Regions from separate parts of the Pseudomonas sp. GW823-FHT03E05 genome, predicted to be linked through region 3. Evidence: predicted binding sites of a transcription regulator. Region 3 holds the regulator's gene; each other region holds the start of a gene.
The links. The regulator FliA, encoded in region 3, starts transcription of late flagellar genes. The targets are predictions, from matches to a motif close to CTAAAGTTTNNNNNNNNNNNGCCGNTAA.
Positions count from the first base shown of each region.

Region 1 (7,520 bases), on a different contig from region 3:
CGCAGGTCGGTCAGCACACCGTTGATGATCTTGCCGTTGGCATCGACCGCATAACCTTGCAGGCGGGCAGTGCCGTCACTGTTGGTGATGTAGCCTTCCTTGTCGGTCTTGAAGGTACCGGCGCGGGTGTAGGTCAGGGAGCCGTTGGTGCTCAGCACGAAGAAGCCCTGGCCCTGGATGCCCATGTCCAGCACATTACCGGTGTTGTTGATATCACCGTTGGTGAACTGCTGGGAAACGTTGGCCAGGCGCACACCGTTACCAATCACCTGGGTACCGCTGCCCAGCTTGGTGGCCGAATAGACGTCGGCGAATTCCGCACGGGAGGATTTGAAGCCGGTGGTAGCGACGTTGGCGATGTTGTTGCCGGTAACGTCCAGCTGTTTGTTGGCAGCGTAGAGACCGCTAAGGCCGATATTGAAAGACATATTCCACTCCTTGTGCCGGTTAGTCGGCTCTAGATACCAATGGTTTGTACTTTGGACAGGGCAATCGGGCTGCTCATGCCGGCGAGGTTCAACATCAACTCGCCGCCGGTTTGGCTGATGGTCACGCTATTGACCGTGGCCGGCAGGTAGGTGATCAGATCAGTGCCCTTGCCATCGATGGTGGTGCTGGCCTTGAAGGTGTAGTTGCCCGGATCCGCCTTGGTGCCGTCAGTCTTGGTGCCATCCCAGACAAAGCTGGCGTTGCCGGCCTTCTGGCTGCCCATGTCGATGGTCTTGACGGTATTGCCGTCCTTGTCGGTGACGGTCACGGTGACCGAGTTCACGCTGGATGGCACGGTGACCGAACCGGTCATGCTCTTGCTGGTGTCGACCTGGGTGGTGCCGGTCTGCACGATGACCGAGCGCCCCACCAGGGACGAAGCCTGCAAGGCCTGGGAAGACTTGTAGTTACCCGTGATCGCATTCACCGAGGAGTTGAGGGTGGTGATGCCTTCCAGGGTGGAGAACTGCGCCAACTGGGCAACGAACGCACTGTTGTCCTGCGGATCCAGCGGGTTCTGGTTGTTCAGCTGGGTTACCAGCAGCTTGAGGAATGCGTCCTTGCCCAGGCTCTGTTTGCCGGTGGCGCTGTTGGTCGCCGCGGCCAGGCCGTCGGCGCTGGTATTGCTCGTCGTTTTCGACGAATTCGCCAGGATATCCTTGAGGGATGGGGCGTTGGTGGTATCAGTAACGCTCATGGTCTTCGCCCCTTATCACTGACCCAGGGTCAGGACCTTCTGCATCATGGTTTTGGCGGTGTTCATCATTTCAGCGTTGGTCTGGAACGAACGACTGGCAGAAATCATGTCGGCCATTTCTTCCACCACGTTGACGTTGGGGTAGTAGACATAACCCTTGGCATCAGCGGCGGGATGGTTCGGCTCGTAACGAGCTTCGAGGTTGCTCTGGTCTTCGACCACACCCAGTACCTGCACGCCCTGGCCGGCAGCGTCCTGGTTCTGGAACAGCGAGTCGCTGCCGCCGCTTTGCGCACCCTGGAACATGGTGGCAAACACCGGGTGACGAGCGCGGTAGGTCTGGTCGATGCTCGACGAGACGCTCTCGGCGTTGGCGATGTTACTGGCGACGGTGTTCAGACGGGTGGTCTGGGCGCTCATGCCACTACCGGCAATATTGAAAACACTGGCGAGGGACATGGATTACTCTCCGCGCAGGGCTGCTACCAGCCCTTTGAATTTGCTGTTGAGCAGCGTGAAGCTGGCCTGGAAATCCACCGAGTTCTGCGCGTAGCTCGATTGCTCCAGCTGGGCGTCCACGGTGTTCTGGTCGATCGAAGGTTGCATCGGGGTGCGATACAGCAGCGATTCATCACCACTGCTCAAGCCCTGGGCTTCGATATGCCGGTTGTTGGTCATGTTCAACGCGAAGGTACCGTTCTGGGCCTTCTGATTCTGCTCGGCAAGCACGGCAGAGAAGTCCAGGTCCCGAGCCTTGTAGTTCGGGGTATCGGCGTTGGCGATGTTGTTGGCCAGAACTTCGGCACGCTTGGCGCGAAAGCCAAGGGCCTGTTCGTGGATACCGAGCGCTTTATCGAAGCTGATGCTCATGGCGGAAACCTTTGGGTGACCTGATTTTTCGTAACTCGGATATAGCAAGCTGCGTGCCAAGTCATCAACCCCCGTATTTCAAGGGTTTGCCGGCGACGGCAAGGCGGCAATGCCAGAAAAGCGGCAATGGATTTCCGCGAAAAACCGGCAAAGCGGCAACCACCCTGCCGCTTTCAGCCGGCGCGCCAGATAATTGCAGGCACAAAAAAGGAGGCCCAATGGCCTCCTTTTTCGGTACGACGATCTGCTGGCTACTTGGCCTGGTAGATGATGCCCGGACTGCATTGCACCATCTGGTAATGATCCGGCAGCCCATTGAGGGCTTCGGAAGCCCCCAGGAACAGGTAGCCGCCAGGCTTCAGGGTGCTGTGAATGCGCATCAGGATGTCCTTCTTGACCTCCGCCGAGAAGTAGATCAACACATTGCGACAAAACACGATGTCGAACTTGCCGAGACTGGCGTAGCTGTCCAGCAGGTTGAACGAGCGGAACTCCACGCGGCTCTTGATCGGCGCCTTGACCACCCAGCGCCCCGGCCCCTTGGGGTCGAAGTAGCGCTGCAGGCGCTCGGCCGACAGGCCACGCCCAATTGCCAGGCTGTCATATTCACCGGTCTTGCAGTTGTTGAGCATGGTCCCGGACAGATCAGTGGCAACGATCTGCACCCCCATCTTCAACTGCCCCATGTTGCTACGCTCGAACTCATCGATGGACATCGACAGCGAGTAGGGCTCCTGCCCCGACGAACAGGCCGCCGACCAGATGCGCAAGCGCTGGTTGGGGCTGGCCTTGATGGCTTCGGGAAGCACCTTGTTCTTCAACACCTCGAATGGGTAGGTGTCGCGAAACCACAAGGTTTCGTTGGTCGTCATGGCATCCACGACCATCTCGCGCAAACCACTGCGGGGCTGGGTCTGAATCCGCTGGACCAGCTCACCCAAGGTTTTTATCCCTTGCTGCTCCATCAGTTTGTTGAGACGGCTCGAGACTAGATATTGCTTATTTTCCCCGAGCAAAATACCACAGGCTTTTTCCAGGAAGACCCGGAACTGTTCAAAATCCAAATTACCCGTAGACAATGCTGCCGCCTCTTAAATCTTATGTCCGCCAGGGCGAGCGCCCTTAGCTGTGATCTGCTGCTTTGATCCGGTCGACTACCCGGGATGCCAGGTCATCAGGGCGGAACTTGGCAAGGAAGTCATCGGCACCGACCTTCTTCACCATCGCCTGATTGAACACCCCTGACAACGAAGTATGCAGGATGATATGCAGCTTTTGCATGCGTGGATCATTACGTATCTCGGCCGTGAGGGTGTAACCGTCCATTTCGGGCATTTCGATGTCGGAAATCATCATGAGGAATTCCTCTTCCGGCTTCTTGCCCTCGTCCACCAGCTTGCGCAAGTAATCCAGCGCTTGCCGGCCATCATTCAATGCCACTACCTCGACACCTACGGTTTGCAGGCAACGGGTGACCTGCTTGCGTGCCACCGACGAGTCATCGACAGTCAGCACCCGCAGGGAAACAGCCTTGTGCTGGGTTTCGACATCCACCACTCCTGCCGAGATCGCCTCCGAGGTCGGCGCGACTTCCGCCAGGATCTTCTCCACGTCGATGATTTCCACCAACTGGTTGTCCACCCGAGTGACCGCCGTCAGGTAGTGATCACGTCCGGTCCCCTTGGGCGGCGGATGGATCTCTTCCCAGTTCATGTTGACGATGCGCTCCACCGAGCGCACCAGGAACCCCTGGGTCTTGGTGTTGTACTCAGTGATGATGACGAACGGATTGCTCTGGTCCTGCAGGCCACCAGAACCCGTGGCCATTGCCAGATCCAGGATCGGAATGGTCGCCCCTCGTATATTCGCGACACCGCACACCACAGGACTGGATTTGGGCATCAGGGTCAGCTTAGGGCATTGCAGCACCTCGCGAACCTTGAATACGTTGATCCCGTAGAGCTGTCCACCGTCCAGACGGAACAGCAACAACTCTAGTCGATTCTGCCCAACCAATTGCGTGCGCTGGTTCACCGAATCCATTACACCAGCCATGCCCAGACTCCCCAAAGCTTTAAGATCCGACGCACGCTCATTGCTAAACGGCACGGCGCTTGCTTTTTAACTGTTATGAACGCCAAAACGACATTTTTCCGACGCCTGACATCCCGCTACCGCACTTTGCTGTGCGGGCTGTCGGCTCTGTGCATTTTAAACCCCGGCAACCCTGCCGTTGCTGATTCGGTCACCCTGCCTGATCTTCTTATCGGCGTCACTCAAGGGTTTCTTGAATTCACGGTAGAAGACTACCTGGCCACCAGTCAAACGGAAGGTCGCTATGAAATCCAGGTCAACCAGCTGGACCCGCGCATGCGCATGCCCAATTGCGACAAGGAATTGACAGCCAACCTGGAAAGTCCGGCCCAACCGCTGGGGCGGGTCACCGTCAAAGTGCGCTGCGAAGGCGCCTCGCCATGGACGGTATTCGTGCCAGCGCAGGTCAAGCTGTTTCGCGAGGTGGTCACCACTGCACGCCCGCTCAAGCGCGCCGGCATCATCGAACCGGAAGACGTGGTGCTGCGCGAACGGGACATCAGCCAGAACAATCAGGGCTACCTCACCTCAGTGGACCAAGCCATTGGTCAGAAACTTGTCCGACCAATGGTCGCCGACCAGCTCGTTACCCTGGCCCATCTGGAGCAGGCGGAAGTCGTGCGCAAGGGCGATCAAGTGGTGATATCGGCACGCAGCGGCACATTGAATGTGCGAATGCCGGGCGAGGCGCTGTCCAACGGCGGCATGAGCGAACAGATCCGGGTCAAGAACCTCAATTCGCAACGGGTGATCAAGGCCCGCATCACGGCGCCAGGGCAAGTGGAAGTAGCCATGTAGATAGCTGGCGCTCAACCCGTGCGTTCCCTAAACTGTGGCCGATAAAGGGTCGCAGATACCTGACCTGGTTTGTCGACAATCGAGCCTAAAGTTTTTCAGGGTATGGCCGAAAACATGGCAAGCGTCCAAATACCCAGAGGTTTACTTCATCATGGTCATCGACTTCAGCCGTTTAAACAGCTCCCCTTCACTGACAGGCAGTACGCGTACCAGCACCAGCAAGGAAACCGGTGATGCCGGCAAATCCACGCCGCTGACAACCGCCGCCGAGACCAGCAAAAGCGGGGAATCGGTACACCTGAGCAATGAGGCTCAACAGTTGCAGAAAGTCACTGACAAGCTGCGCGATCAGCCTGCCGTCGACAAAGCCCGGGTGGCCGAGTTGAAGCAAGCGATTGCCGATGGCAGCTATAAGGTCGACAGCAACCGCGTAGCCAGCAAACTGCTTAACTTCGAAGCCCAGCGCTAGCCCCAGGCTTGCGCCAGGCTTTTGGACGCTTAATCCCCAAGGCCAGCCATGCACGACACCAACCTACTGCAATTGATCAACGATGACCTTGCTCCAGCGCAACACTTGCTGGAGCTGCTACGCGCCGAGTCTATTGCCCTCCACGGCCGCGACATGCCGCTACTGGAAGATATCCTGGCGCAGAAGCAAGCCTTGGTCATCTTGCTGGAACAGCATGGCCGTAAGCGCACGCAAATTCTTGCCAGCCTGAACCTGCCGACCAACCGCGAGGGGCTCGAGCAACTGGCCAGCCACTCCAGCCTGGGCGCGCAATTGCTCGAACAGAGCAATGTCCTGACCCAATTGCTTGCCGAGTGCCAAGCTGCCAACGAGCTCAATGGTCGCTCGATCCAGATCCAACAGGCCACCACCGCCAACCAGCTGAAAATCCTCAATGGTGGCGAACCTCCTGCCCTATACGACGCCCGCGGCTCTACCTCAATGCTTGCGAAGCCACGCCCACTCAGTCAGGCTTAAACCCAAAAAATGAGCGCGCGCTACCAAGCCGTGAAACATGCTGGCAAAATGCTGGCTCCTGCGTGTAGTTGTATTTTGTCTGGAGATTGATGAACCGTGTTCAACGCCTCAAATGCGGAAGATACTCCGCAGCCACCCAAGGTGCTCACCACTGCGTTGGAGATCTCTTCCAACCTGCGGTTGCTGCAAGAGAGCCATGACCCGCTGATCATCACTTTCCACGAGCGTAGCCAGCGCTTCCAAAGCTATCTGGTGGAAGTGGACCGCGATAGCAACATGATCGCCCTCGACGAAATGATCCCCCGCGACGGTGAACGCTTCCTGCTCGCAGGCGAGCCGTTTCGCGTTGAAGGCTTTCATGAAGGCGTACGCATCGCCTGGGAAAGCAACGGCTTGCCCACCCTCGACGAATCCAACGGCGGCCGCTGCTACCGCACAACCCTGCCGGACGAAGTGGTCTACCACCAGCGCCGCAACGCCTTTCGTGCCGCCCTGAAGCTGGCACAACTGGTAGACATCGAACTGAGCGGCGAAAAACTCAAGTCGCCCCTCAGCGGCAAGCTGCTGGACATTTCCGCCACCGGCTGCAAATTGCGTTTCGACGGCGATATTTCCTCACGCCTGCAACTGGGCCAGGTTTACGAGCGCTTTATCGCCGCCCTGCCCTTCGGCAGCATGACGGCCCCGGTGGAACTGCGTTACCTGCACCACGAAGAACGTATCGACACCACCTTTGCCGGCGTACGCTTCCACAACATGAGCGGCCTGGTACAGCGCCAGGTCGAACGCTTCGTCTATCAACTGCAGCGTGAAGCGCGGCGCTTCGATAAAGACGACCTCTGATTCAAAGGCATCAATGAAAACGGGCAGTGCCTTGCGGCAACTGCCCGTTTTTTTTGCGCCTAAGGCCTGGCCCCGCTGAGGTGTTCCCGGGCGCATTCCTCGGCAGGCGGTTCGTCCGCAGCCTGCGGGGTATCCGCTGCAGGCTCATCAGGCGCAGCTTCCGGCGCGGGCGCGCTCTGCATCTGGTCCTGAACCACCTGTTCGTCAACCCGCGGGTCCAGAGCCGCCACCAACGGTGAACTGGACATGCTGTCCGGCATCGCCACGTGATGCAGTGGCGCATCGTCGACCTGATGCAGATTGGTCACGGCCTTCGGCCGAATCCGCCAGACCAGCACCAGTGCAAAGAAACTGAAGAAGGCGTAGAGCATTTGGCTACCGAACAACTTCATCAGCACCCCTGCCGCCAAAGGACCAATACTCGCACCCACGCCATAGGTCACCAGCAGCATCGCCGTCAGCGAGACCCGTCGATCCCCTTCCACATGGTCATTGGAGAACGCCACCGCCAGTGGATAGAGACAGAACTGCACCAGGGAACACAGGAAGCCCAGAACAAACAGGACCTCCAGCGGCACCGAAGGCAGGATCGCCAGGGGCAGGGCCACCACTGCCAGGAACAAGGCAAAACAGCGGATCAGCAGCGCCCGGTCATAGCGGTCGGACAGCCAGCCCAGCGGCCACTGCACCACCAGCCCCGCGAAAATGCAGCTACCCATGAACAGACCCACCTGCTCGGTGCTC
Region 1 is NZ_JBXAJB010000004.1:78,163-85,682, forward strand. Features, by position in the region: gene flgE (flagellar hook protein FlgE) at 1-428, opposite strand, end outside; gene flgD (flagellar hook assembly protein FlgD) at 458-1,186, opposite strand; gene flgC (flagellar basal body rod protein FlgC) at 1,202-1,645, opposite strand; gene flgB (flagellar basal body rod protein FlgB) at 1,649-2,056, opposite strand; gene cheR (protein-glutamate O-methyltransferase CheR) at 2,308-3,135, opposite strand; gene AC1RCO_RS17160 (chemotaxis protein CheV) at 3,179-4,111, opposite strand; gene flgA (flagellar basal body P-ring formation chaperone FlgA) at 4,187-4,948, shown strand; gene flgM (flagellar biosynthesis anti-sigma factor FlgM) at 5,100-5,417, shown strand; gene AC1RCO_RS17175 (flagella synthesis protein FlgN) at 5,466-5,933, shown strand; gene AC1RCO_RS17180 (flagellar brake protein) at 6,030-6,776, shown strand; gene AC1RCO_RS17185 (MFS transporter) at 6,836-7,520, opposite strand, start outside.
Region 1: flgM (flagellar biosynthesis anti-sigma factor FlgM) is a predicted target of FliA. The motif match lies at 5,034-5,061, and genes of this name have one in related genera.

Region 2 (7,520 bases), on a different contig from region 3:
CGAATACGCCAGAACGACCTTGTTAACGTCCGCCATGCCATCACTCCACGGGGTTGTACGGAAAGCCGCCAAGTCTACCGATCCACGCGGATAATTTACAGAGGCGCGACAGCTTATGACGACCAAGCGACAGATTATGTCGAGCGAGCGACGACGACAGCCGTATCAGGAAGTCGCCGCTGCGCTGGATCCGGAAGCCGCCTGAGGCGCTGGGGCCGGCTTTTCGGCAGGAGCGACCCGCTCCAGATGCACATTGACCCGCCGGTTCTTCGCCCGGTTGGCCGCATTGGTGTTGGGGGCCAGGGGATAGCGCTCGCCATGGAAGCGCACCACGATCTGGTTTTCCGCCAGGCCATTGGCCTTGAAGAACTCCATGACCGCCAGCGCACGACGGCGCGACAGGTCACGGTTGGTCAGGCGGTTGCCACTGTTATCAGAGTGCCCGTCCAATTCGACATGATTGACCGTGGGGTCGGCCTTGATGAAGTCCACCATCACTTGCAGCTTGGCCTTGGCCCGGGCGTCCAGGTCGATGCCACCCCCGGGGAAACCGATCTCGGCCTGCTTGACCTGTTCATAGTTCATCGGCAACAGCTTGGCCATGCAGCTTTGATAGTCGCCGTAGGCCTTGCTGAACTTCACCGGCAACAGGCGTACCTCGGACACTCCGCCTTCGCGGGAGAAGTGCCGGACCACCGGGCTGCGCCCCTCCAGCAAACCGACGATCAGACGTCCGGCCTGCATCTGGTTGCTGTTGAACAGCACCCCATCGGTACCGGCCTTGACCGCCCCGAGGTTGATGTCGCCACGCCCCGGCTGCCAGGGGGCGGCGGCCGCAAGCAGGGTCGCGGAACCACCGGCCTGCATGGGGTTGAAACTCTTGAGGCGGAAAATCGCCTGCTCGCCGGCGCGACGAACGAATTCGCCGGAACCGAAATCGGTAACCGGTTGGATCAGGCGGCACTCGAACTTGTCACCTTCGACCGTCCACTCAATGCTCTCCAGGCGAGTCTGGAAAGTGAGAGCCATCGCAGGCAGGCTGGCAAACACACTGAGCAAGGCTAGATAACGCTGGCGCACGGGAGGCTCCACTGACGTGTACAACAGAAAAATCGACAGGCGTTAATACGCCATACCTTCGGGATATCGGTTGCTCGTCGCAAAACTTGATAGCGAGTGCCTGGAAGAGTCTTTTCCGGTAGCATTCCCCCGAGTTTTACCCGCCTGGAACCTCCAATGTCCGACCGCCTGACCCTGCTGCGTCCCGACGACTGGCATATTCATCTTCGCGATGGGGCCGTGTTGCCCAATACAGTCGCAGATGTCGCGCGCACCTTTGGCCGCGCCATCATCATGCCCAACCTGGTACCTCCGGTGCGCAACGCCGCGGAAGCCGACGCCTATCGCCAGCGCATTCTAGCTGCGCGCCCGGCCGGCAGCCGCTTCGAGCCACTGATGGTGCTCTACCTGACCGACCGTACCCAGCCGGAGGAAATCCGCGCGGCCAAGGCCTGCGGTTTCGTCCACGCCGCCAAGCTGTACCCGGCCGGCGCGACCACCAACTCGGATTCGGGCGTGACCAGCATCGACAAGATTTTCCCGGTGCTTGAAGCCATGGCCGAAGTCGGCCTGCCGCTGTTGATCCACGGCGAGGTAACCCGCGGCGACGTCGACGTCTTCGACCGCGAGAAAATCTTCATCGACGAGCACATGCGGCGTGTGGTTGAACGCTTCCCCAGCCTGAAAGTGGTGTTCGAACACATCACCACCGCTGAAGCCGTGCAGTTCGTCAAGGAGGCTTCGGCTAACGTCGGCGCCACCATCACTGCGCATCACCTGCTGTACAACCGCAACCACATGCTGGTGGGCGGTATTCGTCCGCACTTCTATTGCCTGCCGATCCTCAAGCGCAACACCCACCAGGAAGCCCTGCTGGATGCGGCCACCAGCGGCAACGCGAAGTTTTTCCTCGGCACCGACTCGGCGCCTCACGCCCAGCACGCCAAGGAAGCCGCTTGCGGTTGCGCCGGCTGCTATAGCGCCTACGCCGCCATCGAGCTGTACGCCGAAGCGTTCGAACAACGCAATGCCCTGGATCAGCTGGAAGCTTTCGCCAGCCTCAACGGCCCGCGCTTCTACGGCCTGCCGGCCAACACCGACAGCATCACCCTGGTCCGTGAAGAATGGACCGCTCCTGCCAGCCTGCCGTTTGGCGAGCTGACTGTCATTCCGCTGCGCGCCGGTGAAAAACTGCGCTGGCGCCTGCTGGAGGATCACTCGTGAGTGACGACCATTTCGACGACGAACAAGAAGGTAGCAGCGGCGGTCCTCGCCATCCGATGGCGGCACGCTTTCGCGGTTACCTGCCGGTAGTCGTCGATGTTGAAACCGGTGGCTTCAACTCGGCCACCGACGCCCTGCTGGAAATTGCCGCAACCACCATCGGCATGGACGAAAAAGGCTTCGTGTTCCCCGAACACACCTACTTCTTCCGGGTCGAGCCTTTCGAAGGCGCGAACATCGAAGCTGCAGCCCTGGAATTCACCGGGATCAAGCTTGACCATCCCCTGCGCATGGCTGTGAGCGAAGAAACCGCCCTCACCGATATTTTCCGCGGGGTGCGCAAGGCGCTGAAGGCCAATGGCTGCAAGCGCGCCATCCTGGTAGGCCACAACAGCAGCTTCGACCTGGGCTTCCTGAATGCCGCCGTGGCACGCCTGGACATGAAGCGCAATCCGTTCCACCCGTTCTCCAGCTTCGATACCGCCACTCTGGCTGGCCTGGCATACGGCCAGACCGTGCTGGCCAAGGCCTGTCAGAGCGCAGACATCGACTTCGACGGTCGCGAGGCCCACTCGGCTCGCTACGACACCGAGAAGACCGCCGAGCTGTTCTGCGGCATCGTCAACCGCTGGAAACAGATGGGCGGCTGGCAGGATTTCGACGACTGAATAGTCGCTTTCCTTTGCCCCATAAAAAAACCGGCCCTAAGGCCGGTTTTTTTATGCGTGACGCCAAGCCTTACAGCTTGCCGGCGTTCTCGCTCAGGTAAGCAGCAACGCCTTCTGGCGAAGCGGTCATGCCCTTGTCGCCTTTCTTCCAGTTGGCAGGGCAGACTTCGCCGTGCTCTTCGTGGAACTGCAGAGCGTCGACCAGACGGATCAGCTCTTCCATGTTGCGGCCCAGTGGCAGGTCGTTGACGATCTGCGAGCGGACAACGCCTTTGTCGTCGATCAGGAACGCGCCACGGAAAGCCACGCCGCCTTCGGACTCAACGTCGTAGGCCTTGGCGATTTCGTGCTTCATGTCAGCAGCCATGATGTATTGAACCTGACCGATGCCGCCGGCATTGATCGGGGTGTTACGCCAGGCGTTGTGAGTGAAGTGCGAGTCGATGGACACAGCGATCACTTCAACGTTGCGTGCCTTGAAGTCGGCCATGCGGTGGTCCAGAGCGATCAGCTCGGACGGGCACACGAAGGTGAAGTCCAGCGGGTAGAAGAACACCAGGCCGTATTTGCCTTTGATGGCCGAGGACAGGGTGAAGCTGTCGACGATTTCGCCATTGCCGAGAACGGCCGGAACGGTGAAGTCAGGGGCTTGTTTGCCTACGAGTACGCTCATTGGATATCTCCTGGTGTGGACGTAGTAATGAAGAAGAAGGGTTGGCCCCGAGCCTGCCATGCTGATGCGACAGCCCCGTGACGTGCGCCCTCTTCGCAAGGACCGACCATCATACACGGCGTTTTTAAGCTGTCCTTAGTGGTTTTTCCTCTGGCCGGCCTCCAACGCGAAAAATGCGAATGATCTGTCATTAATGCCAAGAAAAGCCGTTCGTCACTCAAGCAAGAATCAGCAACAAAGGGCGTCGAAACCACTTTGACAATCATTCTCGTTAACATTAAGATCCATCGCAATTGAGCCCTAACCAGCGACGGTTCTCATCTTATGTATGTCTGCCTCTGCACCGGTGTCACCGACGGACAAATTCGCGAAGCGATCTACGAAGGTTGCTGCAGCTACCGCGAAGTACGCCAGGCCACCGGCGTTGCCAGCCAGTGCGGCAAATGTGCCTGCCTGGCCAAGCAAGTGGTTCGCGAAACCCTGACCGAATTGCAGAGCAGCCAAGCGGCAATCCCCTACCCTGTGGAATTTAATGTCGCCTGATTTAATCAATAATTAGCGGCGTTACAAACAACCGGACCTGGCGTCCGGTTTTTTTATGCCTGTAATTCAATCGCTTAGAGACAAAACGCGGAACACAAACATTCTTATTCCGATTAATTTTCATATATTATTCAATAACTTAGGTTTGACAGTAATGTTCATGCAGCTCAGACTCTGCCCATGTTCCACTAAATACAGGGCAGGACCCCATCATGAAAGGCGACATTACAGTCATCCAGCATCTCAATAAAATCCTTGCCAATGAACTGGTCGCGATCAATCAGTACTTCCTGCATGCGCGCATGTATGAAGATTGGGGCCTGAACAAGCTGGGCAAGCACGAGTACCACGAGTCCATCGACGAGATGAAGCATGCGGACAAGCTGATCAAGCGCATCCTCTTCCTCGAAGGCCTGCCCAACGTCCAGGACCTGGGCAAGTTGCATATCGGTGAGCACACCAAGGAAATGCTCGAATGCGACCTGCGTATCGAGCGCACCGGCCATGCCGACCTCAAGGCCGCGATCGCCCATTGCGAATCGGTTGGTGACTTCGGCAGCCGTGAACTGCTGGAAGATATTCTGGAATCCGAAGAAGAGCATATCGACTGGCTGGAAACCCAATTGGGCCTGATCGATAAAGTGGGTATCGAGAACTATCTGCAATCGCAAATGGGTGACGAGTAACTCAACTCGTAATACCCGAAGAATAAAAAAGCCCCGCTTCTCTTATGAGAGCGGGGCTTTTTTTATTACGCGGATATGTTCGCGTAACAAACCGAAGCAGAGTGCTTGCCGCGAGTTTCCGAGAATCACACGAGTAGCATGTCGATTCCCGGAAACCCTCGCGAGCAGGCGCGCTTTTACGCTTCGGTCTTGGCAGCGGCTTTTTCGGCAGCGGCCTTGATCAGGCTCTGCAATTCACCGTTGGCGAACATTTCAGCCATGATGTCGCTGCCGCCGACCAGCTCACCGGCCACCCACAGTTGTGGGAAGGTTGGCCAATTGGCGTACTTGGGCAGGTTGGCGCGAATTTCCGGGTTCTGCAGGATGTCCACGTAAGCGAACTTCTCACCACAGCCCATTACGGCCTGAGCGGCTTTGGCAGAGAAGCCGCACTGCGGGGCATTCGGCGAGCCTTTCATGTAAAGCAGAATGGTGTTGTTGGCAATCTGCTCTTTAATAGTTTCGATGATATCCATGGAACACCTCGGCTGAACTTTCCGACTCTGTTGTCGGCACGGTGGCGCATTGTAACGGAATCCTGAGCACCCTGCTCGGCCTCTCCGACAGACATCTCAGGCCGCCTGCACCCTGACCGGCACCCCGTTCAACGCCGCATTTCCCGACAGCACATCGAGCTGGCGCTCGTCGGTCAGGTCATTGGCGCTGCAACCCGGCTGCTCCGTGGCTATGTTCATCTGCACGCCCGGACGCCCATGCCCCCAGCCATGGGGCAGGCTCACAACCCCCGGCATCATCTCGGCGCTGGCCAGCACTTCGACTTCCACCGCGCCGACCCGTGAACTGATGCGTACCCGTTGACCGTCCTGCAAACCCCGGTGAGCCAGATCCTGCGGATGCATCAGCAGTTGGTGACGAGGCTTGCCCTTCACCAGGCGGTGATAGTTGTGCATCCAGGAGTTGTTACTGCGCACATGCCTGCGGCCGATCAACAACAGTTCCCCCTCCTGCGGCGCTTTCAGGGCAGCAAAGCGCTCCAGGTCGGCAATGATCGCCGGCGGCGCAGCCTGGACCCGCCGGTTTTCGGTTTTCAGGCGCTCGGCCAGATTCGGCTGCAGCGGCCCCAGATCGATGCCATGGGGATGCTCGGCCAGCGTCGCCAATGACAGCTTGAACGGCGAGGCGTCGCCATAAGGCCCGGCACGCAGCCCCATATCAATCATTTGCGCCGGAGCGATAGTCGGCTTGAGCGAGCTTTCGGTGCGCTCGGCAAAGGCCTTGGCCAGGCCGACGAAGATCTCCCAGTCGTGCAGTGCACCTTCGGGCTTGGGCAGGATCGCCCGGTTGAAACGGCTGACATTGCGCACCGCGAACAGATTGAACGTGGTGTCGTAGTGATCATTTTCCAGGGCCGAGGTGGACGGCAGGATCAAGTCGGCATAGCGGGTGGTTTCGTTGATGTACAGGTCGATGCTGAGCATGAACTCCAAGCCATCCAGCGCCTGCTCCAGCTGCCGGCCATTGGGCGTGGACAGCACCGGGTTGCCCGCCACCGTGATCAGCGCCCGTACCTGCCCCTCCCCTTCGGTGAGCATCTCTTCTGCCAGGGCCGACACCGGCAACTCGCCGCCGTATTCCGGAAGCCCGGAAACCCGGCTCTGCCAGGCATTGAAGTGGCCGCCCGAAGTCGCCGCTACCAGATCCACCGCGGGGCTGGTACACAAGGCGCCACCCACGCGGTCGAGGTTACCGGTGACCAGGTTGAGCAATTGCAGCAACCAATGGCACAGCGTGCCGAAGGCCTGGGTCGAGACGCCCATGCGCCCGTAGCAGACCGCTCTGTCGGCCGAGGCGAAATCCCTGGCCAGTTGGCGGATCTGTGGCGCCGCAATGGCGCACAGGGGGCTCATGGCCTCCGCCGTGAACCGGGATATGGCCTGGCGCACCTCGGCCAGCCCATCCACCTGCAAGTGACTGTCGCGGGTCGGCCCCTCTTCGAAGATGCTGTTGAGCAGGCCAAACAGCAGCGCGACATCGCCCCCCGGGCGGACAAACAGATGCTGGTCGGCCATGGCCGCGGTTTCGCTGCGCCGCGGATCGACCACCACTACCTTGCCGCCACGGGCCTGGATCGCTTTCAGGCGCTTTTCCACATCCGGAACGGTCATGATGCTGCCGTTGGACGCCAGGGGATTGCCGCCAAGAATCAACATGAAATCGGTGTGATCGATATCCGGAATCGGCAACAGCAAGCCGTGGCCATACATCAGGTAGCTGGTCAGGTGCTGAGGCAATTGGTCGACCGAGGTAGCCGAGAAGCGATTGCGCGTCTTGAGCTGGCCGAGAAAGTAGTTGCTGTGGGTCATCAGCCCATAGTTGTGCACGCTGGGATTGCCCTGGTAGGTCGCCACCGCGTTGTTGCCATGACGCTGCTGAATACTCGCCAGCCGCTCGGCCACCAGGGCAAAGGCCTCGTCCCATTCGATCGGTTGCCACTCATTGCCAACCCGGCGCACCGGCTGGCGCAGGCGGTCCGGGTCATTCTGGATATCTTGCAAGGCCACGGCCTTGGGGCAGATATGACCGCGGCTGAAACTGTCCTGAAGATCGCCCTTGATCGAGCTGATGCGCGGAGCACTGCCGTCTTCTTCAGTGATTTCCAGGGTCAGG
Region 2 is NZ_JBXAJB010000004.1:371,526-379,045, forward strand. Features, by position in the region: gene AC1RCO_RS18570 (argininosuccinate synthase) at 1-36, opposite strand, end outside; gene AC1RCO_RS18575 (flagellar protein MotY) at 166-1,080, opposite strand; gene pyrC (dihydroorotase) at 1,237-2,283, shown strand; gene rnt (ribonuclease T) at 2,280-2,951, shown strand; gene AC1RCO_RS18590 (peroxiredoxin) at 3,022-3,624, opposite strand; gene AC1RCO_RS18595 (bacterioferritin-associated ferredoxin) at 3,949-4,167, shown strand; gene bfr (bacterioferritin) at 4,380-4,853, shown strand; gene grxD (Grx4 family monothiol glutaredoxin) at 5,030-5,368, opposite strand; gene AC1RCO_RS18610 (molybdopterin oxidoreductase family protein) at 5,465-7,520, opposite strand, start outside.
Region 2: AC1RCO_RS18575 (flagellar protein MotY) is a predicted target of FliA. The motif match lies at 1,144-1,171, and genes of this name have one in related genera.

Region 3 (7,520 bases):
GCGTGATCGCCATGGTCGGCCCGGCCGGCATGGGCAAGACCACCACCCTGGCCAAGCTGGCGGCGCGCTACGTGCTCAAGTACGGGGCGCAGAACATTGCCCTGGTGAGCATGGACAGCTACCGCATCGGCGCCCAGGAGCAGCTCAAGACCCTGGGGCGCATCCTCAATGTGTCGGTGACCCATGTGGACCCGGGCCAGTCCCTGGCCCAGGCACTGGATCCGCTGCTGCGCAAGCGCGTGGTGCTGATCGATACCGCCGGCCTGCAGGCCAGCGATCCGGCGTTGCGCATGCAACTGGAGAGCCTGGCCGGTCGTGGCATTCGTGCGAAGAACTATCTGGTACTGGCTACCACCAGCCAGAAACAGGTGCTGACCGCCGCCTACCACAGCTACAAACGCTGCGGCCTGGCCGGTTGCATCCTGACTAAACTTGATGAAACAGCCAGTCTTGGCGAAGTGCTGAGCCTGGCCATCAGTCATGAACTGCCGGTTGCCTATCTCACTGATGGTCCGCGGATTCCTGACGATCTGCACCTGCCTCGCCGGCATCAGCTGGTGAGTCGCGCGGTAAGCGTACAGATGCAGGAAGAACCCAGCGAGGAAGCCATGGCCGACATGTTCGCTGACCTTTACCACAGCCCGTCCAAACGGGTTGGCTGAGGTAATCATGAATAGATTGCAGTGTATCTACATCGATGGTCTGCCATGCATTGTTCCAATGGTGAACGCGCAGCCAGTTATGTGGCCCCGTCTAAGTAAGACAAGGTAAAGAAAGAACATGGGCAGCATGCATCCCGTACAGGTGATTGCGGTGACCGGCGGCAAAGGTGGCGTCGGCAAGACTAATGTGTCAGTGAACTTGTCCCTGGCTCTGGCTGAGCTCGGCCGGCGGGTCTTGCTGCTGGATGCCGACCTGGGACTGGCCAATGTCGATGTCCTGCTGGGCCTGACTCCCAAACATACCCTGGCCGACGTCATCGAGGGCCGTTGCGAACTGCGCGATGTGCTGCTCCAGGGCCCTGGAGGCATCCGCATCGTACCGGCCGCCTCGGGCACCCAGAGCATGGTGCACCTGAGCCCTGCGCAGCACGCTGGCCTGATCCAGGCCTTCAGCGATATCGGCGACAATCTCGATGTGCTGGTGATCGACACCGCTGCGGGTATTGGTGACTCGGTAGTCAGCTTTGTCCGCGCGGCCCAGGAAGTACTGCTGGTGGTGTGCGACGAGCCGACCTCGATCACGGACGCCTACGCGCTGATCAAGCTGCTCAACCGCGACTACGGCATGAACCGTTTCCGGGTCCTGGCCAACATGGCTCAGAGCCCTCAGGAAGGTCGCAACCTGTTTGCAAAATTGACCAAGGTCACGGATCGCTTCCTGGACGTGGCCTTACAATACGTCGGCGCAGTTCCCTACGACGAAAGCGTACGCAAGGCCGTGCAAAAGCAGCGTGCGGTCTATGAAGCCTTTCCTCGTTCGAAGTGTGCATTGGCGTTCAAGGCCATCGCGCAAAAAGTCGATACCTGGCCGTTGCCGGCGAACCCACGCGGGCATCTGGAGTTTTTTGTCGAGCGGCTAGTGCATCAAACAGCGGGACCGGTGCTATGACTGCCAGTGGCTACAACCTCTACAAGAAGTCGGCGCGTGACAGCCAGTACGAATTGATCGAGCGCTACGCGCCTCTGGTCAAGCGTATTGCCTATCACCTGCTGGCGCGGTTGCCGGCCAGTGTTCAGGTAGAAGACCTGATTCAGGCCGGGATGATCGGTTTGCTCGAAGTGTCGACCAAATACGACGCGAGCAAGGGGGCGAGTTTCGAAACCTACGCGGGTATCCGTATCCGTGGGGCGATGCTCGACGAGGTTCGTAAAGGCGACTGGGCACCGCGTTCGGTGCACCGTAATACGCGCATGGTCAGTGATGCGATTCGCGCAATTGAAGCTAAAACCGGTCGTGACGCTAAAGATCATGAAGTTGCGGCCGAACTTCAATTGAGTCTCGACGATTATTACGGGATTTTGAACGACACCTTGGGCAGCCGCCTGTTCAGTTTCGACGACCTGTTGCAGGACGGCGAGCATGAAGGGCTGCATGAGGATGGCGCCAGTGCTCATCTCGAGCCGTCACGGGACCTGGAGGATGAACGCTTCCAGGCCGCGTTGGCGGATGCGATTGCCAATTTGCCGGAGCGCGAGCGACTGGTGTTGGCGCTGTACTACGACGAAGAGCTGAACCTCAAGGAAATCGGTGAGGTCCTGGGGGTCAGCGAATCGCGGGTCAGCCAGTTACACAGCCAGTGCGCAGCCCGTTTGCGGGGGCGTTTGGGGGAGTGGCGAGCGCGCTGACAGGCAGTGTGGGGACACTGCGTTCAGGACCGGTGAAGCAAGCGCTGCACCGGTCTTGCAGTATGTGCTCCATGCAGTCGTTGTGTGTTATGCCGGATTGATTGAATGGCGCGTTCAGGTGCTGGATGCGTTTAAGACTGCTTGGAGGTCGAATTGGACAAGAACATGAAAATCCTCATCGTTGATGACTTTTCAACGATGCGGCGGATCATTAAGAACCTGTTGCGTGATCTGGGATTCACCAACACGGTCGAGGCCGACGATGGCACTACCGCCATTCCGGTACTCAACAGCGGGAGCATCGACTTTCTGGTAACGGACTGGAACATGCCGGGCATGACCGGTATCGACCTGCTGCGCCACGTGCGCGCCGATGAAAAACTCAAGCACCTGCCGGTATTGATGGTGACTGCTGAAGCCAAGCGCGAGCAGATCATCGAAGCTGCCCAGGCCGGCGTAAACGGCTATGTCGTCAAACCATTCACGGCTCAGGCGTTGAAAGAGAAGATCGAAAAAATCTTCGAACGCATCGGTTGAGACGCGTAGCCATTCCGCCACGGGGGAGCTATGGAGCATAACGAATCTTCACTGGGCGACTTTGAGTCGACCCTGAAAAAACATGCGCTGGAACTGGTCGAGAGCCTTGAAAAGGGCAAGTTCGGCGAAGCGGTGCAATTGATCCATGAGCTCAATCAGACCCGTGACCGCGGCCTGTACCAGGAAGTGGGCAAGCTCACCCGCGAGCTGCATAGCGCGATCGTCAATTTCCAGATTGACCCGCACATGCCACAAGCCGAGGAAGTTTCACAGATCACGGATGCCACTGAGCGCCTGTCCTATGTGGTCCGGCTGACGGAAGCCGCAGCCAACCGCACCATGGACCTGGTGGAGAGCAGCACCCCGCTGGTCAACGGCCTGAGCACTGAAGCCCAGGCCTTGAGCGCAGACTGGGGGCGCTTCATGCGGCGCGAGGTCGGCGCTGAAGAGTTTCGCGAGCTGGCGCGCCGGGTCGACAGTTTCCTGACGCGCAGCGAACAGGAAACCCGTACCGTTTCCGGCCACCTCAACGACATTCTGCTGGCGCAGGATTACCAGGACCTGACCGGTCAGGTGATCAAGCGTGTGACCCAGTTGGTCACGGAAGTCGAAAGCAATCTGCTCAAACTCGTCTTGATGGCCAGCCAGGTCGATCGTTTCGCCGGTATCGAACATGACCGTGAATCGATCCTCGCTGAAAAAGATCCGCAAAAACATCTCGCCAAGGGTGAAGGTCCGCAGATTCATGCCGATAAACGGGAAGACGTTATGTCCGGTCAGGACGATGTAGACGATTTGCTTTCCAGCCTTGGATTCTAGGAGCACCCATTAATGAGCTTCGGCGCCGATGAAGAGATCCTTCAGGATTTCCTGGTTGAGGCCGGCGAGATTCTAGAGCAACTGTCCGAACAACTGGTCGAGCTGGAAAGCCGGCCGGATGATGCGGATTTGCTCAATGCAATTTTTCGCGGTTTTCACACTGTTAAAGGGGGCGCCGGCTTCCTCCAGCTCAATGAGCTGGTGGAGTGCTGCCACATCGCCGAGAACGTCTTCGACATCCTGCGCAAGGGTGAGCGGCGAGTCGACTCGGAACTGATGGACGTGGTGCTTGAAGCTCTGGACGCGGTGAACGGCATGTTCAGCCAGGTCCGTGAGCGCACCGAAATCACCGCTGCCACACCGGAGTTGCTGGCGGCCCTGGCGCGCCTGGCCGAACCTGCCGGTGCCGAGCCTGCAGCACCTGCTGTGGAAGAGGTGGTTGAGCCGGTTGCCGAGCCTGTGGCTGAAGAAAGCCCGGCAGGGGACATCACCGATAACGAATTCGAGCTGTTGCTCGACTCGCTGAATGCCGCCAAGGCCGAAGCCGAAGCAGCGCCTGCCGCCGCACCTGCGGCCCAGGGCGAGCCGGCCAGCGATGAAATCACCGACGCCGAGTTCGAATCCCTGCTCGATCAGTTGCACGGCAAGGGCCAGTTCGCCCCGGATGCCGTGGCACCGGCCGCGGCCAGTGCCACCAGTGGTGCGGCTGGCGCAGGTGATGAGATCACCGACGATGAATTCGAAGCATTGCTGGACCAGTTGCATGGCAAGGGCAACTTCGCCGTGGAGGCCCTGGATTCGGCCGTGGCGGCGGCGCCTGCCGCTCCTGCCGCAGCCGCACCAAGCGCAGCCGCAGCCGGCAGCGACCTGATCACCGATCACGAATTCGAATCCCTGCTGGATGAGTTGCACGGCAAGGGCAAATTCTCCGAAACCCCGGGTGCGGCCAAGCCAGCCGCGGCCACTGCGGCTCCGGCTGCGGCGGCCACCGCTGCCGTCGTCAAGCCGGCGGCGAAGAAGCCCGAGCCCAAGGCCGAGGCGCCGAAAGCTGCCGCTGCTCCTGCTGCGGCCCCGGCCCCGGCCCCGGCTCGCGCCGCCGCTGCGGCCCCGCCGGCGGAAAAGCCTGCCAGCGAAGCGGAAACCACGGTGCGTGTCGATACCGCGCGCCTGGACGAAATCATGAACATGGTGGGCGAGCTGGTGCTGGTGCGTAACCGCCTGGTGCGCCTGGGCCTCAACAGCGGCGACGAAGCCATGTCCAAGGCCGTGTCGAACCTCGACGTGGTGACTGCCGACCTGCAGACCGCGGTGATGAAGACCCGCATGCAGCCGATCAAGAAGGTCTTCGGGCGCTTCCCGCGCCTGGTTCGCGACCTGGCCCGACAGCTCAAGAAAGAGATCAACCTGGAACTGGTGGGGGAAGAAACCGACCTCGACAAGAACCTGGTAGAGGCCCTGGCCGACCCGCTGGTGCACTTGGTGCGCAACGCGGTGGACCACGGCATCGAATCGCCGGAAGAGCGCGAAGCCTCGGGCAAGTCCCGTGGCGGCAAGGTGGTACTGGCGGCGGAACAGGAAGGCGACCACATCCTGCTGTCGATCTCCGATGACGGCAAGGGCATGGACCCGAACGTGTTGCGCGCCATCGCCGTCAAGCGCGGCGTGATGGACAAGGACGCCGCCGACCGCCTGAGCGATACCGAGTGCTACAACCTGATCTTTGCCCCGGGCTTCTCCACCAAGACCGAGATTTCCGATGTGTCCGGTCGCGGTGTGGGCATGGACGTGGTGAAGACCAAGATTTCCCAGCTCAATGGTTCGATCAACATCTATTCGACCAAGGGCCAGGGCTCGAAGATCGTCATCAAGGTGCCATTGACCCTGGCGATCATGCCGACCCTGATGGTCATGCTCGGCAACCAGGCATTCGCTTTCCCGCTGGTCAACGTCAACGAGATCTTCCACCTCGACCTGTCGCGCACCAACGTGGTGGACGGCCAGGAAGTGGTGATCGTGCGCGACAAGGCGTTGCCCCTGTTCTACCTCAAACGCTGGCTGGTCAGTTCCGCCGCTCATGAAGAGCAGCGCGAGGGCCACGTAGTGATCCTTTCGGTGGGTACCCAGCGGATCGGCTTCGTCGTCGATCAACTGGTGGGCCAGGAAGAAGTGGTCATCAAGCCCTTGGGCAAAATGCTTCAGGGAACCCCGGGCATGTCCGGCGCCACCATTACCGGTGACGGCCGCATTGCTCTGATCCTCGATGTTCCGAGCATGCTCAAGCGTTACGCCGCACGGCGTATTTGATTCGGCGGGGAGGGGCGGTTGGCCTCGCCCCACCTAACGGAGTGTTTATGGCAGTCAAAGTCCTGGTGGTGGACGATTCGGGTTTTTTCCGCCGCCGCGTCTCGGAAATTCTTTCAGCGGATTCGAATATCCAGGTCGTCGGCACGGCGACCAATGGTAAAGAGGCGATCGATCAGGCCCTGGCGCTCAAGCCGGACGTGATCACCATGGACTACGAGATGCCGATGATGGATGGCATCACCGCAGTGCGGCACATCATGCAGCGCTGCCCGACGCCGGTCCTGATGTTCTCCTCCCTGACCCACGAAGGCGCCCGAGTGACCCTCGATGCGCTGGATGCCGGGGCGGTGGACTTTCTGCCGAAGAACTTCGAGGACATCTCGCGCAATCCCGAGAAGGTCAAGCAGTTGCTGTGCGAGAAGGTCCACAGTATCTCGCGCAGCAATCGGCGCTTCAGCAGCTACAGTGCTCCGGCGCCGCAGCCGGCGAGTGCGCCGGCACCTGCTCCTTCGAGCTTCGCCAGTTCGCGCTCGCCAGCTCCCGCACCGGCTCCGGCCCGCGCAGCGGCGCCGGCGGCCAGTGCGAATTCGCCGGCACCCAAGCGCAAGGCCTACAAGCTGGTGGCCATTGGTACGTCCACAGGCGGCCCGGTGGCGCTGCAGCGGGTCCTGACCCAGCTGCCGGCCAACTTCCCGGCCCCCATCGTCTTGATCCAGCATATGCCGGCGGCCTTCACCAAAGCCTTTGCCGAGCGTCTGGACAAGCTCTGCCGCATCAGTGTCAAGGAAGCCGAGGATGGCGACATCCTGCGTCCGGGCCTGGCGCTGCTGGCGCCTGGCGGCAAGCAGATGATGGTCGACGGTCGTGGTGCGGTGAAGATTCTCCCGGGCGATGAGCGCTTGAACTACAAGCCGTGCGTGGATATCACCTTCGGCTCTGCGGCCAAGTCCTACAGCGACAAAGTTCTGGCGGTGGTGCTCACCGGCATGGGCGCCGACGGTCGCGAAGGCGCGCGTCTGCTCAAGCAGGGCGGCAGTGCGGTATGGGCCCAGGACGAGGCCAGCTGTGTGATCTATGGCATGCCCATGGCCATCGTCAAGGCCAACCTGGCGGATGCGGTGTACAGCCTGGACGACATCGGCCGGCACCTGGTCGAGGCCTGTCTCTGATGGATGTGCTCAGCCTTATCGGGATCATCATGGCGTTTGTCGCCATCATCGGTGGCAACTACCTGGAGGGGGGGCACCTGTCGGCCCTGGCCAACGGTCCGGCGGCACTGATCGTGCTCGGCGGGACCATCGGTGCGGCACTGCTGCAGTCGCCGCTGAGCGCCTTCAAACGGGCCATGCAGATCCTTGCCTGGATCCTGTTCCCGCCCCGGGTCGATCTGCCGGGCGGCATCGACCGGGTGGTCAACTGGAGCCTCACCGCGCGCAAGGAGGGCCTGCTGGGCCTGGAAGGCGTGGCGGATGCCGAGCCTGACAGTTATGCGCGCAAGGGCTTGCAGTTGCT
Region 3 is NZ_JBXAJB010000002.1:99,012-106,531, reverse strand. Features, by position in the region: gene flhF (flagellar biosynthesis GTPase FlhF) at 1-662, shown strand, start outside; gene fleN (flagellar synthesis regulator FleN) at 781-1,611, shown strand; gene fliA (RNA polymerase sigma factor FliA) at 1,608-2,348, shown strand; gene AC1RCO_RS08140 (chemotaxis response regulator CheY) at 2,514-2,885, shown strand; gene AC1RCO_RS08135 (protein phosphatase CheZ) at 2,916-3,704, shown strand; gene AC1RCO_RS08130 (chemotaxis protein CheA) at 3,717-6,008, shown strand; gene AC1RCO_RS08125 (protein-glutamate methylesterase/protein-glutamine glutaminase) at 6,056-7,177, shown strand; gene AC1RCO_RS08120 (flagellar motor protein) at 7,177-7,520, shown strand, end outside.

Region 4 (7,520 bases), on a different contig from region 3:
GAGCAGCGCGAAGAGAACCGCAAGCTGGTCCACGCCATGATCAACCTGGCCCATAACCTGAACCTGAATGTGGTGGCCGAAGGCGTGGAGACGGCGGAACAGCTGGCCTTGCTGCGGGGCTTTGGTTGCGACCAGGCCCAGGGCTATCTGATCAGCAAGCCGCTGCCCCTGGCGGAACTGATGGACTATCTGACCTTCGGCAGCAGCCAGCAGGCGCTGCAGGAAGGGACGGTTTAAACCGGCGTCGGTTCGGGCTCAATCCGCCTGGCCGGCCTGGAGAGTCATGGCCGGCACGGGCGGCTCGCGCCGGATCATGCGGCGCATCCGCCACTCGAATGCCAGGGTCAGGCTGATGGCCGCACACGCCAGCCCCAGTGCCAGGCCCCACCAGACACCGGTCGGCCCCCAGCCCAGGGTGAAGGCCATCAGCCAGGCCGAAGGTGCGCCAATCAGCCAGTAGCAGCCCAGACCCACCAGGAAGGTGGTCTTGGCATCCTTGAGGCCACGGATCGCGCCCATGGCAATGGTCTGGGTGCCGTCGAACAGCTCGAACCAGGCGGCCACCGCCAGCAGGCTCACGGCCAGCCGGATCACCTCGGCGAAGGCCGGGTCGTTGTGGTCGAGGAACAGCCCGATCAGTTGGTTGGGCAGCAGCCAGAAGATCATGGCGAACCCCAGCATCGCCACCGCGCCAAAGGCGATGCCCACGCGCCCGGCCAATCGTGCATCGAGCAATTGCCCGGCGCCGTAATGCTGGCCGATGCGCATGGTGATGGCGTAGGAAATCCCCGCCGGCACCATGAACGCCACCGAGACGATCTGCAGGGCGATCTGGTGCGCTGCCAGTTGCGTGCTGCCCATGGTGCCCATGCACAGGGCGGCGAAGGCAAACAGCCCGACTTCCACCGCGTAGGTGCCGCCGATGGGCAGGCCCAGGCGCCACAGTTCCCGCAGGTAATGGGTGTTCAGCCGGGACAGGCCCTGGCGCAGCGGGTAGGCGGCGTAGGCCGGGTGGCGCTTGATGTGCCAGGCCAGGGCTGCGGCCATGCAGTTTGCGACGATGGCGGTCACCAGGCCAATGCCCACCAGGCCGAGCTTCGGCAGGCCGAACATGCCGGTGATCAGCGCGTAGTTGAGGAGGAAGTTGGCCACGGTGCCGCCCAGGCTGATGACCATCACCGGCGTGGCCCGGCCGATGGCGCTGGTGAAGCCGCGCAGGGCCATGAAACTCAGGTAGCCGGGCAGGGCGAACGGCAGGATCAGCAGGAACTGGCCGGCGGCGTGGACGTTGCTTTCGGTCTGGCCGAACAGCAACAGCAGCGGCTTGAGGTTCCACAGCAGCAGGCCGGCCACCAGGGCCATCAGCCAGGCCAGCCAGAGCCCGGCCTGGGTCAGGCGCGCGGCGCCCTCGATGTCGCCAGCGCCCTGGCGGATCGCTACCAGCGTGCCTACCGCAGCAATCACGCCGATGCAGAAGATTGATACGAAGGAGTAGCTGGCCGCACCCAGGCCGCCGCCGGCCAGGGCCTCGGGGCTCAGGCGGGCCATCATCAGGGTGTCGGTGAGGACCATCAGCATGTGCGCCAGCTGCGAGGCGATCAGCGGCCCCGCCAGCCGCAGGATGGCCCAGAGTTCGGTACGTGCTGGATGCTGCATGGTCATCAGGCTCGATCAGGGGAAAGTGCGGGAGAGCGCTGATTCTCGGCGCTCTTGGCCTATAGCACAAAGGGATAAAAACGATTGCTGGCATGATTAAAACTCATGCGAAGCACTTTCTGCTAGCGTGGCCCTGTCCCCTCCTGGAGTGCCTGTATGTCCCGTCGTCTTCCTCCGCTGTATGCCCTGCGCGCCTTCGAGGCAGCGGCCCGGCACAGCTCGTTCACCCGGGCAGCCGAAGAGCTGTCGATCACCCAGAGCGCGGTCAGCCGGCATATCCGGACCCTGGAGGATCACTTCGCTTGCCGGCTGTTCCAGCGCAGCGGGCGCAACTTGCAACTGACCGAGGCGGCGCGCTTGCTGCTGCCGGGGATACGCGAGGGCTTCGGTGCCCTGGAACGGGCCTGCAATACCCTGCGTGCCGAAGATGACATCTTGCGCATGAAGGCGCCCTCGACCCTGACCATGCGCTGGCTGTTGGCGCGACTCAGCCGCTTCCGCCATTTGCAGCCGGGCAATGAGGTGCAGCTCACCAGTGCCTGGATGGACGTGGACTCGGTGGACTTCAACCAGGAGCCCTTCGACTGCGCGGTGCTGCTGAGCAATGGCCACTTCCCCCCGGACTGGGAGGCCAGCTACCTGTTTCCCGAACTGCTGATTCCGGTGGGCGCGCCGAACCTGCTCAATGATCAGCCCTGGGACGTGGCGCGCCTGGCCGCCACCGAGCTGTTGCACCCGACCCCGGACCGCCGCGACTGGCGCAGTTGGCTGGAGCACATGGGCCTGACCGACCAGGTGTCCCTCAAGGGCGGGCAGGTGTTCGACACCCTGGAGCTGGGGATGATTGCCGCCGCGCGGGGTTATGGCGTGTCCATGGGGGACTTGCTGATGGTGGCCGAGGATGTGGCCCAGGGTCGCTTGAGCCTGCCCTGGCCGACAGCGGTGGCCAGTGGCCTGAACTACTATCTGGTGTGGCCCAGGACCCGGCCCGGAGGCGAGCGTTTGCGGCGCCTCAGCGACTTCCTTCAGGGCGAGGTCCAGGCCATGCAACTGCCCGCCGTAGAGCGCCTGGGCTGAAACGTTGCAGTACCCGGCTGGCGGGGCGTGCAAATATCCCTGCAAAGCGCTCAAGTATTGGCTTGTGCCGCCGAATCCATGGGTTATGGAACCAGCGTTCAGGAAGGTCCTAACTGATTAAAAATCTTAGAATTATGACTGCCGAGGGTGCTGACCGATCAGGATGATCCGCCTTCTCGGCAAGGAGCCATCATGTCCCAACCCCGTGCCCGCATAGCCTCTCAGCTAGGGCTCGCCCTTGCCTTGATACTCGCCCTGGTGATCAGCGGCAGCACCCTGTTCGCCTTGCGTTCGCTGGACTCGGCGAACCTCGACACCCGAGAGGAACACCTGGCCAGTGAAGCCCGCCTGCTGGCCGATCAGCTCAACACGTTCCACGGCAGCCTGCGCGAGAGCACCCAGCGCCTCAGCGGCCTGTTCGAAAACCGCTTCAGCAGCGGCCTGAGCCTGCATCCGGAACAACCGGTGAGCGTGGCCGGGGTGCAGACCCCGGGATTGCACCTGGGGGATGTGGTGCTGAACAACAACTTCGCCGAAGTCGACCAGTTCAAGCAGATGACCGCCGGTGTGGCGACCTTGTTCGTGCGCAGTGGCGATGACTTCGTGCGGGTCAGTACCTCCCTGAGCAAGCAGGATGGCAGCCGTGCCATCGGCACCTTGCTCGACCATGCCCACCCGGCCTATCAGAAACTCATGGCGGGCCAGGGTTATGTGGGCCGGGCCTTGCTCTTCGAACGCTTTTACATGACCCAGTACACCCCGGTGCTGGACCGCAGCGGCAAGGTCATCGCGGTGCTGTTTGTCGGCTTCGATTACACCGATGCGCAAAATGCCCAGTTCGCCAACCTCAAGCGCTTCCGCATCGGCCAGAGCGGCTCCCTGGCCCTGCTCGACGAGCAGAACAAGTGGCTGGTGCCACCGGCCGGCGTGCAGGCGCCGGAGCAGGCGGCGCAGGTCATGGCGCAAGCGGCCAAGGAGCCGGGCAAGGGGCGTTTCTGGAGTGATCAGGGCGAAGACTTCTACAGCCTGGCAGTGCCGTTCGAGGGTGGCCCCTGGTCGGTGGTGGCGAGCATGCCCAAGGCAGAGATCCGCGCGGTGACCTGGAGCGTTGGTATTCGGCTGGTGATCGGCAGCCTGCTGGCCATGCTGCTGGCGGTGGGCGCTACGGTCTGGCTGCTGCGCAGCAAGCTGGCACCGCTGAGCGACCTGGTGCGCCAGGCCCAGGCCCTGGGCGGCGGTGACCTGAGCGCACGGCTGAACGTTGCCAGCCATGACGAAATCGGCCAGTTGGCCCGCAGCTTCAACCAGATGGGCGAAGCCCTGTCGACCATGGTCGAGCACATCCGCCGCTCTGCCGCCGAGGTCAATGGCCGGGCCCAGGTGCTGTCCGGCTTGTCCAGCGGTGCATATGAAGGCATGGAGCAGCAGTCCGGCGAGATCACCAGCATGGCCGGGGCGGTGGAGGAGTTCAGCGCCACCTCGCTGAACATCGCCGACAACATGGGCAGTACCCAGCGCCTGGCCCAGGAAAACGCCCAGCAGACCCATATTGGCCGCACCTCCATGCAAGAGGCCTCGTCTTCCCTGGAACAGATCGCCGGAGCCCTCAACAGCACGGCCACGGTGATCAACACCCTGGGCCAGCGCTCCCAGGAGATCGGAGGAATTGTCGGAGTGATCACCGCGATTGCCGACCAGACCAACCTGCTGGCCCTGAATGCCGCTATCGAGGCCGCCCGGGCCGGTGAGCAGGGCCGCGGTTTTGCCGTGGTGGCGGATGAGGTACGTAACCTGGCCTCGCGTACCCGTGAAGCCACGGATGAAATTTCCCAGATGATCAACAGCATCCAGCAGGAAACCGGCCACGCCATCCAGACCATGGAGCAGGGCAACCGCCTGATGCAGGAAGGCCTGTCGCGCAACGCCGACGTGGCCTCGGCCCTGGCCCTGATCGACGAGCAGAGCCGCAGCGCCGGCGAGCAGTTTGCCGCCATCACCACCGCGACCCAGGAGCAGAGCAGCACCGCCACGGTACTCAGCAGCAATCTGCAGAGCATTGCCCAGGCCAACAGCGAGCAGCGTGAAGTGGTGTCCAACCTGGCGGTCACTGCCCGTGAGCTGGAAACCCTGGCCGCGGACCTGCGCCAGGAAGTCGATCGCTTCCGCTGACGGCTGCCGCCTCGCCCCTCAATCCGGGTTGGGGGGCGAAAGTTGCAATGAGGCTTGATTCGACTAAAACAGATGAGCAGTGGTTTGCCCCAAGGACCTCCCTTTCAGCAGGAGCTGGCATGACTCATCTTTCCCGTTTCGTCCCCCGCGCCCTGGCGCTGTCGGCACTCTTGCTCAGCCCGGCGGCGTTCAGCCAGGAAAGCCCGGCGTTCATCGCCCCGGCTACCTGGAATACCCCGTTCAACGGCATCGCCCAGGTGGCCTGTCACAACTGCTACGAGAAGCAATACGCAAGCACCTTCAGCAGCGTGCTCGACAGTGTGCGCACCCTGGAACTGGACTTCTGGGACCAGCGCGATGCGGTGACCGGCGGCTCGCCCCGGCACTGGTTCGTGCGGCACAACCCCGGCACCCTGTTCCAGTCCGGCAACGACAACAATTGCACGGGCGATGGCACCGGCAAGAACGATCTCGAAGCCTGCCTCAACGACGTCAAGAACTGGAGCGACAACCACCCCGGGCACTTTCCCATCACGGTGATCCTCGACAAGAAGCAGGGCTGGTCGAAGGAAAGCTCGGGGCGCACGCCCAAGGATTTCGATGAGCTGGTGACCCGGGTTTTCCAGGGCAAGCTCTATACCCCCCAGGACCTGGCCACGCACATCGGCAGCAGCGCGGGCGCCTTGCAGGGCAACCTCAAGGGCAAGTCCTGGCCCACCGCCAGCCAGCTTCAGGGCAAGGTCCTGCTGGTGCTCAACCACTCGGAAAACCAGAAGCTCTCGCAGTACGCCGAGGCCCGGACTTCCAGCGCCAAGGTGTTCATCTCGCCGGTGACCAATGGCCAGAACGATGTCAGCGGCAAGGTCAGTGGCATGTCCGGCCAGTCGTCCGGCTACGTGGCCATGAACAACATGTCCAAGGGCGACAAGAAGTGGGCGGCCCAGGCCTTTGCCTACAGCCATGTGGGCCGGGTCTGGGGCGATGACGGGGTGTCGTTCGCCCAGCACATCAGCGAGAAGGTCAACCTCTCGGCCTACTACAAGTTCGCCGAGCAGAACGCCGGCGGCTATCGCATCCGGCCGTTCTGAGCTTCACCGGGGTTCGGTCGGTTCACCGAGCCCCGGGTCCACGCGCTTGCCGATGTCCCGCAGGCGCGCCAGCTGATCGACCATGGTCGGTGCTTCATCGACGCTGCTGACAAAGGTCCACAGGTAGGTCATCACCGCATACACATGGCCGGCCTTGATCTCGGGCGACAGCGCCAACTGGCTGATGGCAATGACGAACAGCACCGCTGCCACAGCGCCAAGGAACAGATAGGCCGCGGCTTCCCGATCCGAGAGCCCGATGCGTAGCCGCGACAGCAGGCGATAGTGACGCTGCAGCGAGACCGCGCCGACGCTGGCCACCAGGCCGATTTCCTTTTCCAGTCGGTTATTCAGGCGTTCGTGCAGTTGCTGGTTGCGCCGGGCAAAACGTGGCAGCAGGGTCATGCACAGCAACAGCGCCGTGAGGCAGGCGAGGCCGATCCAGGGTTCGATCACCAGCAGCATCACTGCCGCCCCGACGATCGACACCAGGGCCGTGGCGATGGTCGGCACGTGCTTTTCGAAGAAGTCGACGAACTCCCGGGCCAGCACCACCCGCGCCGCGGCGGTGGAGGTGTCCTGCTGTTGCAGGCGCTGGTTGAGAATCACCGGCACCGCCAGGTCCGCGTAGATGCGGGTGAAGGTACGGGTGTCCACCGCACGCCGCGCCGCACCCACTACCCAGAAGCCCAGCACCACCAGGGCATAGATCAGCGCATGGGCAGCGTCGCCCCGCAGGATCGAATCCACGGCGAAGCCGGCGAACAGCGGGTAGGCCAGCAGCAGGGCGTTTTCCAGGGCCACCAGGGACAAGGTGACGAACAGCTTGCCCGGATAGGCCCGGGCAATGGCCTTGAGGGTCTGGCTGGCGGTCTGCTGGCCGATTTTCTGGGTTGGATCCACGGCGATGAGTGGGGTGACGGCGGACATGAGTGCACCACAAGAGTGATAACGGTTAATATTGAGCGACTGCTCAATTATCTTTGAGCGAACGCTCAAAATGCAAGCGCCGTCCATCCTGGCGCCAAGAGGCCTGATTGCACATGTCGCGTAACGACCGTAAAGACCAGATCATCCAGGCGGCCCTGGAATTATTCCGCAGCAAGGGTTTCGCCGAGGTTTCCACCCGTGACCTGGCCGAGCATGCGGGGCTGTCTCGCAGCCACGTCTATCACTACTTCAGTGACTGGAAGGGGCTGCGCCGCGAAGCCTTCGTGCGGTTTGCCGATGACCAGCTGGAGGCGGTGGGCCAGCCCCTGCGCGGTGCCGCGCCCATGGACGCCTTGCTGGGGTTTCTCCGTGACTGCCTGCCCGATTCCGCCGAAGCCGGCTGGGCGCTGTGGCTCGATGCCTGGGACGAAGCCATGCATGACGCCGAGCTGGCGCAGGCCTACCTGAGGATCAACGGCCAGTGGCGGGACATGCTGGCGGCGATCATTGCCGATGGGGTCCGCACGGGGGTATTCCGCTGCGCCAGCCCCGAGCGCGCGGCAAGGCAACTGTTCGCCCAGACCATGGGTTACGCCGATG
Region 4 is NZ_JBXAJB010000003.1:452,298-459,817, reverse strand. Features, by position in the region: gene AC1RCO_RS15125 (putative bifunctional diguanylate cyclase/phosphodiesterase) at 1-237, shown strand, start outside; gene AC1RCO_RS15120 (NorM family multidrug efflux MATE transporter) at 256-1,662, opposite strand; gene AC1RCO_RS15115 (LysR substrate-binding domain-containing protein) at 1,813-2,733, shown strand; gene AC1RCO_RS15110 (methyl-accepting chemotaxis protein) at 2,926-4,902, shown strand; gene AC1RCO_RS15105 (Ca2+-dependent phosphoinositide-specific phospholipase C) at 5,022-5,990, shown strand; gene AC1RCO_RS15100 (ABC transporter six-transmembrane domain-containing protein) at 5,994-6,920, opposite strand; gene AC1RCO_RS15095 (TetR/AcrR family transcriptional regulator) at 7,034-7,520, shown strand, end outside.
Region 4: AC1RCO_RS15110 (methyl-accepting chemotaxis protein) is a predicted target of FliA. The motif match lies at 2,783-2,810, and genes of this name have one in related genera.